DNA from 3 places in the Streptomyces sp. NPDC048584 genome. Region 3 is predicted to be linked to each of the others. Evidence: riboswitches for the same ligand, from Rfam matches in the RefSeq annotation. Region 3 holds a riboswitch; each other region holds the start of a gene.

Region 1 (4,800 bases), on a different contig from region 3:
AGCAGGCCCTCGCCGACGGGCGGCTGTCCAAGAACCCCGCGCATCACGACGAGCCCGCGCACGCCAAGGGCAAGACCGGCATCCCCGGTGAGCGCCAGGCCGATCTGATGACGCATCTGCTCAACATCGACCCCCCGGACCACACCCGCCTGCGCCGGCTGGTGAGCAAGGCGTTCACCCCGCGCCGGGTCGCCGAGTTCGCCCCGCGAGTGCAGGAGCTCGCCGACGACCTCATCGACCGCTTCGCGGACAGCGGCTCCGCCGACCTGATCCACGACTTCGCCTTCCCCCTCCCCATCTACGCCATCTGCGACCTGCTCGGCGTCCCCCGCGAGGACCAGGACGACTTCCGGGACTGGGCCGGCATGATGATCCGTCACGGCGCGGGCCCGCGCGGCGGAGTCGCCCGGTCCGTGAAGAAGATGCGCGGCTATCTCGCCGAGCTAATCCACCGCAAGCGCGAGGCACTGCCCGCCGAGCCCGCCCCCGGCGAGGACCTGATCTCCGGCCTCATCCGCGCCTCCGACCACGGTGAGCACCTCACCGAGAACGAGGCCGCCGCCATGGCGTTCATCCTGCTGTTCGCCGGTTTCGAGACGACCGTCAACCTCATCGGCAACGGCACCTACGCCCTGCTCACCCACCCCGGCCAGCGCGAGCGCCTGCAACGGTCCCTCGACGCCGGGGAGCGCGGACTGCTGGAGACCGGGGTCGAGGAACTCCTGCGCTACGACGGTCCCGTGGAGCTCGCCACCTGGCGGTACACCACCGGGCCCGTCACCCTCGGCGGGCAGCGCATCGCGGCCGGCGACCCCGTCCTGGTCGTACTCGCCGCCGCCGACCGGGACCCGGAGCGGTTCGCCGACCCGGACGTGCTCGACCTCGGACGGCGCGACAACCAGCATCTGGGATACGGCCACGGCATCCATTACTGTCTGGGTGCCCCGCTGGCCCGCCTGGAGGGCCAGACCGCGCTCGCCACCCTGCTGACCCGGCTGCCGGACCTGCGGCTCGCGGCGCAACCCGCCGAACTGCGCTGGCGGGGCGGGCTCATCATGCGCGGACTGCGCACGCTCCCGGTGGAATTCACGCCTCCGCGAAAGTGACGGATCAAACGTCCTTTCCGTGCCCGGGGCGGGGTCAACTCAAACATGACACCCTCTCAACTCTGTGATCTTCACGTGATCTGTGCGGCATTAACTTGTGACAAGTGATCGAGTGCGGATACGTTCACCCATCAAGTGCGGTTGTCGGAGCTCCACTCCACACACCGCGCCGGTCATCGCTGTCTCGCGAAAGGTCATCCGTATGCTCTCCGGGAACGGTCGGCACCGCCGCCCCCGCCAGGCTCCGGCCCTCCTCGTCGCAGCCGGAGTGACCGGCTCCGCCATCGCCATCCCGCTCCTCGGCGCGGGCGCCGCCAGCGCGGCCGACGGCCTGAACTGGGACAAGGTGGCCGAGTGCGAGAGCGGCGGCTCCTGGAGCCAGAACTCGGGCAACGGCTATTACGGCGGCCTGCAGCTGACCCAGACGGACTGGGAGAAGTACGGCGGCCTGGACTACGCCTCCAGCCCCGACCAGGCCAGCCGCGGCCAGCAGATAGCCGTGGCCGAGAAGATCCTCGACGACCAGGGCGTCGGTGCCTGGCGCACCTGCGGGCTGCTCGCGGGCCTGGACAAGGACGCGCCGGCGGCCGACGTCGACACGGGCGTGGGCGACGACTCGGCATCGGGCGGGTCCGACTCGTCCGACTCCAGTGGATCGTCCTCTTCTTCCTCCCCTTCCCCTTCCTCCTCCCCGTCGTCGAGCGCGAGTACCGGGACGGGCCTCGACCTTCTGGGGGACGAGTCGGCTGATTCCGGCAAGTCAACCGAATCGGACAGCGGTAAGGGCAAGGAGACGGCCGGGACCCCCGACGCCTCCCCCTCCGCCTCGGCGGACGCCAAGGGCGGCAAGTCGGACAAGTCCCGGCAGAACGCCGACGCTTCGGCGAGCGACGGCACCGGCCGCCACCGCGGCGCCAGCGCCGACGAGGACAAGACGGAAGCGGAGCCGGCCGGCCGGCACGCCTCTGGCGGACTCAACGCCTGGGGCGGCACGGTCGCCGAGGCGCCCGCCGCGAGCGACGGGGGCGATTCCCCGTCCATCCCCGACTCCCTTGAGGTGGGCGGCGGATGGGGTGCGCTCTACGGGATGGACGACCATCTCGTCAGTGGCGTCGCATCAGGTCAGTAGCCTCCCGGTCGGGACGAACCGGCCGGAAAGCGACACCTGAAAACGCCTGGACGTGGCGGCAGTTGGCGTCACGGTTCGCGCCGAATGTCCGATTTAAAGGCTGTGAGAGATAGGTCTCAGAAGCCGTGATCGTCTTTGATATTCCGTGAATCCCGTGCCTACGGTCGTGACCGCTCGCCACCGCGGGCCCCGGCTGCCGCCACGCCGAATCCTGCCAGTGGCAGCACGGGAACAGTCGACGCGTCATGCGCCGTAGGCAGGAGCGGGGGACCCAAGGTAGGCGCCGGATCCGGGCAGTTGACGCCGGATACGGCTTGGGGTGAAGCCGCGTCCCGGGAGGGACGTGGCCGGGCAACTCAACCGGCCCGAACCCGACAGCTCACCTCGCAGGCGTCGGTGAGGGGATCCTCCATGCTGTTTACCGGTAAGGGCAAGCACCGCCGTCCGTCCAAGGCCACCCGCGCGATCGCCGTCGCCGGCATCGCCTCCGCCGCCGTCGCCGCCCCGCTGATGGCGGCCGGCAACGCCTCCGCCGCCACCGCCGCCGAGTGGGACACCGTCGCCCAGTGCGAGTCCGGCGGCAACTGGTCCATCAACACGGGCAACGGTTACTACGGCGGTCTGCAGTTCTCCGCCTCCACCTGGGCGGCCTACGGCGGCACGCAGTACGCGTCCACCGCCAACCAGGCGAGCAAGGCCCAGCAGATCGAGATCGCCGAGAAGGTCCTGGCGGGTCAGGGCAAGGGTGCCTGGCCGGTCTGCGGTGTGGGCCTGTCCAACGCCGGCTACTCCGGCGGCTCCTCCTCCAACGGCTCCTCGCAGGGCGGCGGCTCCACCGAGAGCCGTCAGACCGAGCAGAAGGCCTCCCGCTCCGCCGAGCGCCCGGCCGCCGAGAAGCAGGCCGAGCCCAAGGCCGCGCCGAAGGCCGAGAAGAAGACCGTCACCACCCCGACCGGCAAGAAGGTCGAGAAGGGCGACGGCGAGTACAAGGTCGTCAAGGGCGACAGCCTCAGCTCCATCGCCGCCGAGCACGACGTCAAGGGCGGCTGGGCCAAGCTCTTCGACCTGAACGACGACATCGTCGACGACGCCGACCTCATCTACCCGGGCCAGCAGCTGCACCTCAAGTAAGCGGCTCCCCCCATGGCTCCCCGCCCCGGTGCGTTCTCCCCCGTACGCACCGGGGCGGGGTCTTTTCGCGGCCGGTTTCCCGAAACCGCTTTGTTCCGTTCGGAAACAATTTACTCTCGGTTCTGTCCACGGGACGGGCGACCGGCTGGCCGATCGCCCGGAGCCGGTTAGGCTCGGTCTCGCAGGACCCCCTTGGGGGTCCCGCTCACCCGCGTCGCATTCATTGAAGGAGATGCTCGTGCCGTCCATCGACGTCGTCGTAGCCCGGGAAATCCTGGACTCCCGAGGCAACCCCACGGTCGAGGTCGAGGTAGGCCTCGACGACGGCAGCACGGGTCGTGCCGCCGTCCCGTCCGGTGCCTCCACCGGTGCCTTCGAGGCCATCGAACTGCGTGACGGTGACCCGAACCGCTACCTCGGCAAGGGTGTCGAGAAGGCCGTCCTCGCGGTCATCGAGCAGATCGGCCCGGAGCTCGTCGGCTACGACGCCACCGAGCAGCGGCTGATCGACCAGGCCATGTTCGACCTGGACGCCACCGACAACAAGGGCTCGCTCGGCGCCAACGCCATCCTCGGTGTCTCCCTCGCCGTCGCCCACGCCGCTTCCGAGGCCAGCGACCTGCCGCTCTTCCGCTACCTGGGCGGCCCCAACGCGCACCTGCTGCCGGTGCCGATGATGAACATCCTGAACGGCGGCTCGCACGCCGACTCCAACGTGGACATCCAGGAGTTCATGATCGCCCCGATCGGCGCGGAGTCCTTCTCCGAGGCCCTGCGCTGGGGCACCGAGGTCTACCACACCCTCAAGAAGGTGCTGAAGAGCAAGGGTCTGGCCACCGGCCTCGGCGATGAGGGCGGCTTCGCCCCCAACCTCGGCTCCAACCGTGAGGCCCTCGACCTCATCCTCGAGGCCGTCAAGGAGGCCGGCTACACCCCGGGCGAGCAGATCGCCCTGGCGCTCGACGTCGCCGCGTCCGAGTTCTACAAGGACGGCTCCTACACCTTCGAGGGCAAGGAGCGCTCCGCCGCCGAGATGACCGAGTACTACGCCGAGCTCGTCGAGGCGTACCCGCTCGTCTCCATCGAGGACCCGCTGTTCGAGGACGACTGGGACGGCTGGAAGGTCCTCACCGACAAGCTCGGTGACAAGGTCCAGATCGTCGGTGACGACCTGTTCGTCACCAACCCCGAGCGTCTCGCCCGCGGTATCGAGGAGGGCGCCGCCAACGCCCTGCTGGTCAAGGTCAACCAGATCGGCTCGCTGACCGAGACCCTGGACGCCGTGGAGCTGGCCCAGCGCAACGGCTTCAAGTGCATGATGTCGCACCGCTCCGGCGAGACCGAGGACGTCACCATCGCCGACCTGGCCGTCGCCACCAACTGCGGCCAGATCAAGACCGGCGCCCCGGCCCGCTCCGAGCGCGTCGCCAAGTA
Region 2 (4,800 bases), on a different contig from region 3:
ATGTGTTCGAGCAGGGCGGAGGCGACGCCGCGGCCCTGGTGGGCGTCCTGTACGAGGAAGGCGACCTCGGCCTCGTCGGCGGGCGCGGACGCGGGAGCCCCGTCGGCGCCGATCCGGTCGTAGCGTACGGTGGCGATGAACTCGCCGCCGATGGTGGCCGCGAGTCCCACCCGGTCCACGAAGTCGTGGTGCGTGAAGCGGTGGACGTCCTTGGCGGACAGACGTGGGTAGGGCGCGAAGAAGCGGTAGTACTTCGACTCGTCCGACACCTGCTCGTAGAAGCTGACCAGGCGCTCGGCGTCATCGACGGTGATGGGGCGGATGCGCGCGGTGCCGCCGTCACGCAGCACCACGTCGGCCTCCCAGTGGGCGGGGTACTCATGCCGGTCCGACGAGGTCTGCATGGGGCCCAGAGTACGGCTCGCGTACGACAACGGCGCGAGGCAGTCTGTGGAGGACGTCAGCCGGACCGAGGCCGCGGTCCGGCTGTGATCCGGAGCGGGAGCGATGCCGTTCCGGCCCTGCCCAGGGCATGCTTCACGATGTGGGAAACTGGTCTAGACAACCCTGAACACCGAAGGGCAGCAACACATGGCTGAGCGCCGCGTCAACGTCGGCTGGGCCGAGGGTCTCCACGCCCGCCCCGCCTCCATCTTCGTCCGAGCCGCCACGGCCGCAGGCGTCCCGGTGACGATCGCCAAGGCCGGGGGCGACCCCGTCAACGCGGCCTCCATGCTGGCCGTCCTGGGCCTGGGCGCCCAGGGCGGCGAGGAGATCGTCCTCGCCTCCGACGCCGAGGGTGCCGACGCCGCCCTGGACCGTCTGGCGAAGCTGGTCTCCGAGGGCCTCGAGGAACTCCCCGAGACCGTCTGAGTGACGCGTCGGCGCGGGAACGTTCTTTTACCGGACACGCGCCCACCATATCGAAAGGCCCGCCCCGACCATCGGGCGGGCCTTTTGTATTTCTCATTTCCGGGCAGCGCTGATAAGCCCCCGCGAATAACTCCTCTTTGTATACGGCAGCCGTGTTAATTCCGGAGACTCGGCATGTTTACGGGATGTTGCGGGTTCCTCACACGCTCCGTGCGGCCGGCCCGGTCGGTGCCGGCGCCGAGGCCGGGGCCGGGACGCAGCCGGTGTCCGGCGTTCGCGCGCTCGGTGTGCAGCGCGGTGACGGCCCGCGCGCGGTCGCCGTCGCCGCGCGCCACGGCGTCCACGATCGCGCCGTGCTCCGCCCAGTACTCGACCGGGTCCGGCGGGCCCTCGGCGGCGTACATCCAGGCGATCTTGTGCCGCAGCTGGGTCAGTGTCGAGGTCAGGGCCGGGCTGCCGGTGGCCTGGGCGAGTGTCTCGTGGAACCAGCCGCTCAGGGAGCGCAGATCGTCGCTGTTGCCCTGACGGGCGCGCTCCTGCCCCAGCCGGACCAGGCCGCGCAGCACCTTCAGATGGGCGTCGGTCCGCCGCTGGGCCGCGCGGGCCGCGCCGAGCGGTTCGAGGAGCATCCGCATCTCCAGCAGATCGGCGGCCTCCTGCGCCCCGGGTTCCGCGACACACGCGCCCGCGTGCCGCCGGGTCACCACGAACCCCTCGGCCTCCAGCGTGCGCAGCGCCTCCCGGACGGGGACGCGGGAGACGCCGTACCGGCGGGCGAGGACCTCCTCGGTGAGCCGGGCCCCGCGCTCGTGGACACCCGCGACGATGTCGTCCCGGATCGCCGTGCACACCGAGTGCGCGGGAATACGCATGACGAACCTCCGGCTCAATCCCCGTGAAACGTCGCCGATTGACGTGTGTTCCGCGACTCTATTGCAATCGGCGGGAATTTCCGACGGAGAGCCGGAATCCATGCCTGTTTTTTGGACAGGCATTCCCTGGAAATCACCGATGCCCCGGCTCGGGGAGCCGGGGCATCGGGAGGCGGTACGGGTCAGAGGCCGACGCCGTGCGCGCGGAGGTAGGCGACGGGGTCGAGGTCGGAGCCGTACTCGGCGGTCGTACGGGCCTCGAAGTGCAGGTGCGCGCCCGTGACGTTGCCGGTCGCGCCGGAGAGGCCGATCTGCTGCCCGGCGGTGACCTGCTGGCCCACCGAGACACCGATGGACGACAGATGCCCGTACTGGGTGTACGTGCCGTCGTTCATCCTGATGACGACCTGGTTGCCGTACGAGCCGCCCCAGCCGGCCTCGACGACGGTGCCGATGCCGACCGACTGGACGGGTGTACCGGTCGCGGCGTGGAAGTCGACCCCGGTGTGGCTGCCGGAGGACCAGACGGCGCCGCCGGTCTTGTAGCCGGTCGAGACGTACGAGCCGGGAATCGGGGAGACGAAGGTGTTGAGGCGGACGCGCTCGGCCTCCCGCGCGGCACGCTCCTTCTCCGCGCGGGCCTCCGCGGCCGCCTTGGCGGCCTTCTCGCGGGCCTGCTCCTCCGCGGCCTTGCGCGCGGCGGCCTCGGCCGCCTCGCGTGCGGCCTCGTGCTGGGCGGCCGCCTGGGCGTCGATCCGGTCGGCGACCTCGTCGCCGAGGATGACGACGGGCGTGAGACCGGTCTGTGCGGCAGCGGGTTCGGCGGCCAGTGCGGGGGCCGCGAGGGACCCGATGACGCCGGTGCCGGTGAGTGCCGCGACGCCCGCCGCGCGGACGGTGCCGCGCTGCGTGCCGCGGATACGGCGGTGCTTGCCCGGGGCGCGAGTGAACGCCATGTACAGGCTGGTCCTTTCCTTCCCTCTCGCCTACCGGGTTAGCTGACGGGTTCGGAGCAGGAAGGTCTCCTACGGACCCCCTCGCGACACACGCGGGCGTCCGATTCACCCCAGGGACTGCGATGGGTCCCCGGCTCCCCTGGCTCGCGCCTTGGGGGGACTCGGCGATGACTGTCCGGTGCCGCGGATGCGGCGCACTGCCCGACGAACAGCCCGCATGACGCTAAGCGGGCCGTCTCCCGATCCTCAAACGAATCCCGGTTTTTGTAGCGCATCCCACAGACCAGACGGGCAACTTCCGTACCGATTCGGGCAAAAGGGGGCCCTGGTGACCTTCGAGTCATCAGGGCCCCCGCGCGCGACCGCGCCGTTCGCTACTCGGCGGACACGACCGTGACTTCACCGATGCCGAGGGCCTCGACGGGCGCCTTGATCTGCGCCGCGTCGCCGACGAGGATCGTCACCAGGCGGTCCACCGGGAAGGCGTTCACGACGGCCGCGGTGGCCTCCACGGTGCCGGTGGCCGCCAACTGCCGGTACAGGTCGGCCTGGTAGTGGTCGGGCAGATGCTGCTCGACCTGGTCGGCCAGGGTGCTCGCGACGGCCGCGGCGGTCTCGTACTTGAGCGGCGCCACACCCACGAGGTTCTGCACGGCGACATCACGCTCGTCGTCCGTCAGCCCGTCAGCGGCGAGCGTGCGCAGCACCGTCCACAGGTCCTCGAGGGCCGGGCCGGTGTTCGGGGTGTCCACGGAGCCGCTGATGGCCAGCATCGCCGCGCCGGTGCCGTCCGGGGCGGACCGCATGACCTGCCCGAACGACCGGACGCCGTAGGTGTATCCCTTCTCCTCGCGCAGCACGCGGTCCAGGCGGGAGGTGAGGGTGCCGCCGAGGCAGTACGTGCCGAGCACCTGCGCGGGCCACACGCGGTCGTGCCGGTCGGCGCCGATCCGGCCGATCAGCAACTGCGTCTGGACGGCGCCGGGGCGGTCCACGATCACGACGCGCCCGGTGTCGTCGGCGACCACCGGCGGCACGGGCCGCGGCTCGGCAGTGGAGCCGGTCCAGGAGCCGAGGGTGTCGCCGAGCAGCGCGTCCAGGTCGATGCCCGTGAGGTCGCCGACGACCACGGCGGTGGCCGTGGCGGGGCGGACGTGCTTCTCGTAGAAGGCGCGTACGGCCGCGGAGTCGATGCCCTCGACCGTGTCCTCGGTGCCCTGGCGCGGGCGCGACATGCGCGCACTCGCCGGGAACAGCTCCTTGGAGAGCTCCTTCGCGGCGCGGCGGGAGGGGTTCGCCAGCTCGTGCGGGATCTCGTCGAGACGGTTGCGGACCAGCCGCTCGACCTCGCTGTCGGCGAACGCCGGTGCCCTGAGCGCGTCGGCGAGCAGGCCGAGTCCCTTGGTGAGCCGGGAGGCCGGGACCTCCAGGCTGAGGCGGACGCCGGGGTGGTCGGCGTGCGCGTCCAGGGTGGCGCCGCAGCGCTCCAGTTCGGCGGCGAACTCCTCGGCGGAGTGCTTGTCGGTGCCCTCGGAGAAGGCCCGCGCCATGATCGTGGCGACACCGTCGAGACCGGCCGGCTCGGCCTCCAGGGGCGCGTCGAGGAGTACCTCCACGGCGACGACCTGCTGGCCGGGGCGGTGGCAGCGCAGTACGGTCAGGCCGTTGTCGAGGCGGCCGCGCTCGGGGGCCGGGAAGGCCCAGGGCTTGGCGTCGCCCGGCTGCGGCTGCGGGTGGAAGTCCATCGTGGCGAGCTCGGTCACTTCGCCGCCTCCTCGTTCTCGTCGGTGCCGGTTGCGGCGGCTTCCCCGGTGTCCTCTGCCTCGGCCGTGACGGGCTCATAGACCAGCACCGCGCGGTTGTCGGGGCGCAGACGGGCCTTGGCGACCTCCTGCACCTCCTCCGCCGTGACCTCCAGGACGCGCTGTACGGCGGTCAGGGCGAGCTGGGGGTCGCCGAACAGGACCGCGTACCGGCACAGTTCGTCGGCGCGGCCCGCGACCGTGCCGAGCCGGTCGAGCCACTCGCGCTCCAGCTGCGCCTGCGCGCGCTCCATCTCCTCCGCCGTGGGGCCCTGTTCCGCGAACCGGGCGAGCTCC
Region 3 (4,800 bases):
GCCGAGGGCCACACCTCGCAGCAGATCGCCGGTCTCCTCGTCATCAGCCCCAAGACCGTGGAGCGGCACCGCGCCAACATCCTGGCCAAACTCGGCCTCAAGGACCGCCTGGAACTGACCCGGTACGCCATCCGCGTGGGGCTGATCGAGCCCTGACCGGCAGACTGGACCCCCACCCCCGCTGCCCCGTCCGGAGTACCCCGATGCCCCACCCGTACGTCCTGCTGTCCGCCGCCGTCTCCCTCGACGGCTACCTCGACGACACCGGCCCCGACCGGCTGCTGCTGTCCTCCCCGGCCGACTTCGACCGGGTCGACGAGGTACGGGCCGGTGTGGACGCCATCCTGATCGGCGCCGGCACGATCCGCGCCGACAACCCCCGGCTGCTGGTCAACTCGCCCGGGCGGCGCGCCGCCCGCCTCGCCGAGGGGCGGGCCGAGTACCCGCTCAAGGTCACCGTCAGCGGCTCCGGCGAGCTGGACCCGGCGGCCCGGTTCTGGCACACCGGCGGCGAGAAGGTCCTCTACACCACCGACAAGGGCGCCGAGCGGGCCCACGCCCTCGGGATCGCCGCCGACGTCGTCCCGCTCGGCAGCGGGCTCGACTGGCGGCGGCTCCTGGAGCATCTGCACGCCGAGCGCGGGGTGCGGCGGCTCATGGTCGAGGGCGGCGGCACCCTCCACACCCAGCTCCTCACCCAGGGGCTGGCCGACGAGCTCCAGCTGGTCCTCGCCCCGCTGTTCGTCGGCGACGCGAAGGCCCCGCGCCTCTTCGGCCCCGGCTCCTACCAGGGCGGCCGGCTGCGGCTGGTGGAGACCCGCCCGATCGGCGACGTCGTCCTGACGCGCTACGAGCCCACCGCCCCCGGCACCGGCCCGCTGCCCACCGCCGCCGACCACCACTGGCTGGCCCTCGCCTGCGAACTGGCCGCCGAGTGCCCGCCCTCGCGGACGGCGTTCAGCGTGGGCGCGGTCGTGGTCGCCGCCGACGGTACGGAGCTGGCGCGCGGCCACTCCCGGGAGGGCACCGACCCGCTGGCGCACGCGGAGGAGGCCGCGCTCGCCAAGGCCGACCCCACGGACCCCCGGCTCGCCGGCGCCACCGTGTACTCCAGCCTGGAGCCATGCGCCCGCCGCGCGTCCCGGCCGGCGCCCTGCGCGCGGCTGATCCTGGACGCGGGGGTGCGGCGGGTGGTCACGGCCTGGCGCGAGCCGGACACCTTCGTGGCGGACGCCGACGGCAGCGGCGTACTGGAGGCCGGGGGCGCCGCCGTCGTCGTCCTGCCGGAGCACGAGGACCGCGCCAAGGCACCGAACGGTCATCTGCTCGAGGGCTGACCCGGGCCGCCGATCATGGGTGTGCGCCGGGCCCCGCCGATGGCGTACACTGGTCCTACCGACGCGGGGTGGAGCAGCTCGGTAGCTCGCTGGGCTCATAACCCAGAGGTCGCAGGTTCAAATCCTGTCCCCGCTACTGAAGGCCGAAGGCCGGAATCCTTGAGGATTCCGGCCTTCGGTGTTTTCCACACTCTCCTTCACTCACCGTGAGCGGCCTGTCCCGCAGCGCATAACGACTGACGAACCATCAGAAACGGGCCGCCATCTGAAGCGCGGTCAACTCGCCCGTTTTTGACCGTCCGTGGCGCTTAAGTCCGTCCGGAATTCGTTAATGATCAAGAGGAACGGCTTGGAATAGGGCCCTCACGTCTATTAACGTTCGATAACGCAGCGCGGTCGTCCCAGCCGTCACAGAAGTCGGCTCCGTGCGCACGCGCCGAATCCCGCAAGGGAACCGGGGAACCACCACCATGGGGTGAATCGCGTCCATACCGTCGTGGCAGCACGACGCGTATACGCGCGTAGGAGACCTTCCCGCTCCGAACCCGTCAGCTAACCCGGTAGGCGGAGACGGAAGGAAGGAGCGCGCCCACGTGGCGTCCAACCCGCCTGCCCCCGAGGCCCCGTTCAAACCCAGCGACACCTTCGCCTACGGCGCGGGCCGCACCGACGAGGGCCCCTTCGAGGAGTGGAACCCCACCGCGGACTCCCTCCGTCCCGTACGTGGCCGGCATCGCGTCTCCAAGCAGCGCGGCGGAGGACTCGCCCGCAGCTCCACCGTCCTCGGCGTCGGCGTCATAGCGGCGGTCGGCGCCGGCGGTATGGCCAGCGCCCAGACCGGCAAGCCGCCGGTCTCGATCTCCGTGCCCGACCTTCCCAGCGTGGGTTCCCTCCTCTCCGACGAGGAAACGCCCCAGGGATCGTCCACCCCCCTCAGCAGCATCGGCATGACCACCGCCGACACCGAGCAGGGCGCCGCCGACGCCGGTGAGGCACTGCGCGCCCGGATCATGGCGCAGGTCGAGCAGCAGCAGGACCAGGCCGAGACCAAGGCCGCCGCCGAGGCCGTCGCCGCCGCCGAGAAGCAGGCCGCCGACGCCGCCGCCAAGGCGGAGAAGGAGGCCAAGGCCAAGGCCGAGGCCGCCAAGAAGAAGGCGGAGGAGGAGGCCGCGAAGAAGGCCGAGGCCGAGCGCCTCGCCGAGCTGGCCAAGCAGTACGCGCTGCCGACCTCCTCGTACACCCTCTCCTCGACCTTCGGTCAGGCGGGCGCCTACTGGTCCTCCGGCTACCACACGGGCCTGGACTTCGCCGCCCCCACGGGCACGCTGCTCAAGGCCGTCCACACCGGCACGATCACCTCCGCCGGTTATGACGGCTCCTACGGCTACAAGACCGTGCTGACCCTCGACGACGGCACCGAGATCTGGTACGCCCACCAGTCCTCCATCAGCGTCAGCGTCGGCCAGAAGGTCAACACCGGCGATGTGATCGGCCGCGTCGGCGCCACCGGCAACGTCACCGGCGCCCACCTCCACCTCGAGGTCCACCCCGGCGGTTCCACCTCCGGCATCGACCCGCTGGCCTGGCTGCAGGGCAAGGGCCTCAGCGTCTGACCGGCCCGGCTTCCGCCGACACCCCGAACACCGGCAGTCCCGACGACCTCAGGGCCGCCGGTGAGGTGTTTCCGGTGGCGGACCGGCGGTCAGGAGCGGTAGGGGTTCGGGTCGTGGACGGGGTACGGGTGACCGTACGGCTGGTGGCTGTACGGCTGGTGACCGTAGGGCGCCTGCGGGTGCCCGTAGCCGCCGTGAGCGCCGTAGCCGCCGTGCATCGCCCACGGTGCCGCGGCGACCGGCATCCGGGGCGCGCTGACGCGGGCCGCGTGCTCCAGGGCGGGGCGGGCCGCCGACCGGCGGTGCCACAACTCCAGCAGCAGTCGCCGTTCCCGGGTGACGAAGTCCGTGTCCGCCCGCCCGAGCCGCCCCCGGTGCCGCAGGAACGCCAGCGACGTCGCGTACGCCTCGTACTCGGCCACCGACCGCGCCGCCGCCCGGCCGCCGTACCGGCGCGCGTAGCGGCGGGCCAGGCGCCGCGCCCGCATCGAGCCCAGTGCGAACGGCTCCGCCGGATTCAGCCACCCGGCGACCACGTACGCGGGCAGTTCCGCCCGTACGGTCCGCAGCTCGCGCTGGCGCGTCCACACCACCAGCCAGGTCAGCAGTCCGAACGCCGGCACCATGAACGCCGCGTACACCGCGATGAAGCCGTACTGGCCGAGCGTCGTGGAGCCGTTCCACAGGGCGTGCATGCCCATCGCGAGCAGCAGTCCGCCGAGCGGCAGGAGGACGCGCCGGATCCGCTGACGGTCCGAGGAGAGCGCCGCGACGCCGAAGCCGATGCCGGTGAGCACGGTGAACAGGGGGTGCGCGAACGGCGACATCACGATGCGCACGAAGAAGGTCGCGGCGGTGATCGAGGCGATGCCGCTGTCGCCGGTGAGCTGGTCGGTGCCGAAGGCGGTGCCGAGGTAGAGGATGTTCTCGGTGAACGCGAAGCCGGTGGCGGTGACCCCGGCTATCACCACGCCGTCGAGGATGCCGGTGAAGTCGCGTCTGCGGAACAGGAACACCAGCAGAACGGCCGCGGCCTTCGCGGACTCCTCCACGACCGGCGCTATGACGGTCGCGCCCAGGGTATCCGCGCCGGTCGGGTCGGCGGTGGCCGTCGCTATCCACCGGGTGGCGAAGCTGTTCGCGACGATCGCTATCAGCGCCGCGGCGCAGGCACCCCAGGCGAACGAGAACAGCAGGTTCCGCCAGGGGCCGGGCTCGACCCGGTCCAGCCAGCGGAAGGCGGCGACGAGCAGCGGCACCGGAAGCACGGCGAGACCGAGCCCGACCAGGAACCCCTGCGTCCCGGTCTGCTCCCTGACCAGCGCCAGAATGACAAGACCGGACAGGGTGAGCAGCGTGATCAGCGCGCCGTACCGCACCCAGGGCCGCCGCCACCAGTGCGCACGCCGCGGCGTTCCGCCCGGAGCGGCACCGGGAGGCGGCGGATACGGAGGAGGACTGGCGGTCACGGGATCGACCCCTAACGAGGCGGGGGCGGGCTGGATCAGGTTCGGTCTGCTGCCCGCTCGTCCGGCGATACGCGGCGGAACAGCAGGTCGTTCACGACATGACCCTTCTCCAGTCCCTGCCCCTCGAAACGGGTGAGCGGCCGGAACCCGGGACGCGGCGCGAAACCGCCGTCCGCCTGCGTGTTCTCGAATCCGGGGTGCGCGGTGAGCACCTCCAGCATCTGCTCCGCGTACGGCTCCCAGTCGGTGGCGCAGTGCAGCACCGCACCCGGTGCGAGCCGGGTCGCGGCGAGGTCGAGGAACTCCGGCTGGATCAGCCGCCGCTTGTGGTGCCGCTTCTTCGGCCACGGGTCGGGGAAGTAGACGCGCAGCCCGCCGAGG

Evidence for each region. Region 3 has a riboswitch for cyclic di-AMP ahead of ACGFR9_RS23500 (M23 family metallopeptidase). Riboswitches for the same ligand answer to the same signal wherever they lie in the genome.
Region 1: another riboswitch for cyclic di-AMP. It lies ahead of ACGFR9_RS14530 (transglycosylase family protein); the one in region 3 lies ahead of ACGFR9_RS23500 (M23 family metallopeptidase).
Region 2: another riboswitch for cyclic di-AMP. It lies ahead of ACGFR9_RS29010 (M23 family metallopeptidase); the one in region 3 lies ahead of ACGFR9_RS23500 (M23 family metallopeptidase).

Annotation. Positions count from the first base shown of each region.
Region 1 covers NZ_JBICWF010000005.1:403,656-408,455, forward strand. Annotated here, with positions in the region: gene ACGFR9_RS14520 (cytochrome P450) at 1-1,106, shown strand, start outside; gene ACGFR9_RS14525 (transglycosylase family protein) at 1,309-2,235, shown strand; cyclic di-AMP (ydaO/yuaA leader) riboswitch at 2,474-2,643, shown strand; gene ACGFR9_RS14530 (transglycosylase family protein) at 2,647-3,366, shown strand; gene eno (phosphopyruvate hydratase) at 3,605-4,800, shown strand, end outside.
Region 2 covers NZ_JBICWF010000015.1:116,628-121,427, forward strand. Annotated here, with positions in the region: gene ACGFR9_RS28995 (GNAT family N-acetyltransferase) at 1-404, opposite strand, end outside; gene ACGFR9_RS29000 (HPr family phosphocarrier protein) at 592-873, shown strand; gene ACGFR9_RS29005 (GntR family transcriptional regulator) at 1,029-1,745, opposite strand; gene ACGFR9_RS29010 (M23 family metallopeptidase) at 1,928-2,701, opposite strand; cyclic di-AMP (ydaO/yuaA leader) riboswitch at 2,714-2,878, opposite strand; gene ACGFR9_RS29015 (M16 family metallopeptidase) at 3,076-4,464, opposite strand; gene ACGFR9_RS29020 (M16 family metallopeptidase) at 4,461-4,800, opposite strand, start outside.
Region 3 covers NZ_JBICWF010000010.1:285,573-290,372, forward strand. Annotated here, with positions in the region: gene ACGFR9_RS23485 (response regulator) at 1-156, shown strand, start outside; gene ACGFR9_RS23490 (dihydrofolate reductase family protein) at 204-1,337, shown strand; tRNA gene ACGFR9_RS23495 (tRNA-Met) at 1,400-1,473, shown strand; cyclic di-AMP (ydaO/yuaA leader) riboswitch at 1,762-1,919, shown strand; gene ACGFR9_RS23500 (M23 family metallopeptidase) at 1,931-2,950, shown strand; gene ACGFR9_RS23505 (PrsW family intramembrane metalloprotease) at 3,040-4,419, opposite strand; gene trmB (tRNA (guanosine(46)-N7)-methyltransferase TrmB) at 4,455-4,800, opposite strand, start outside.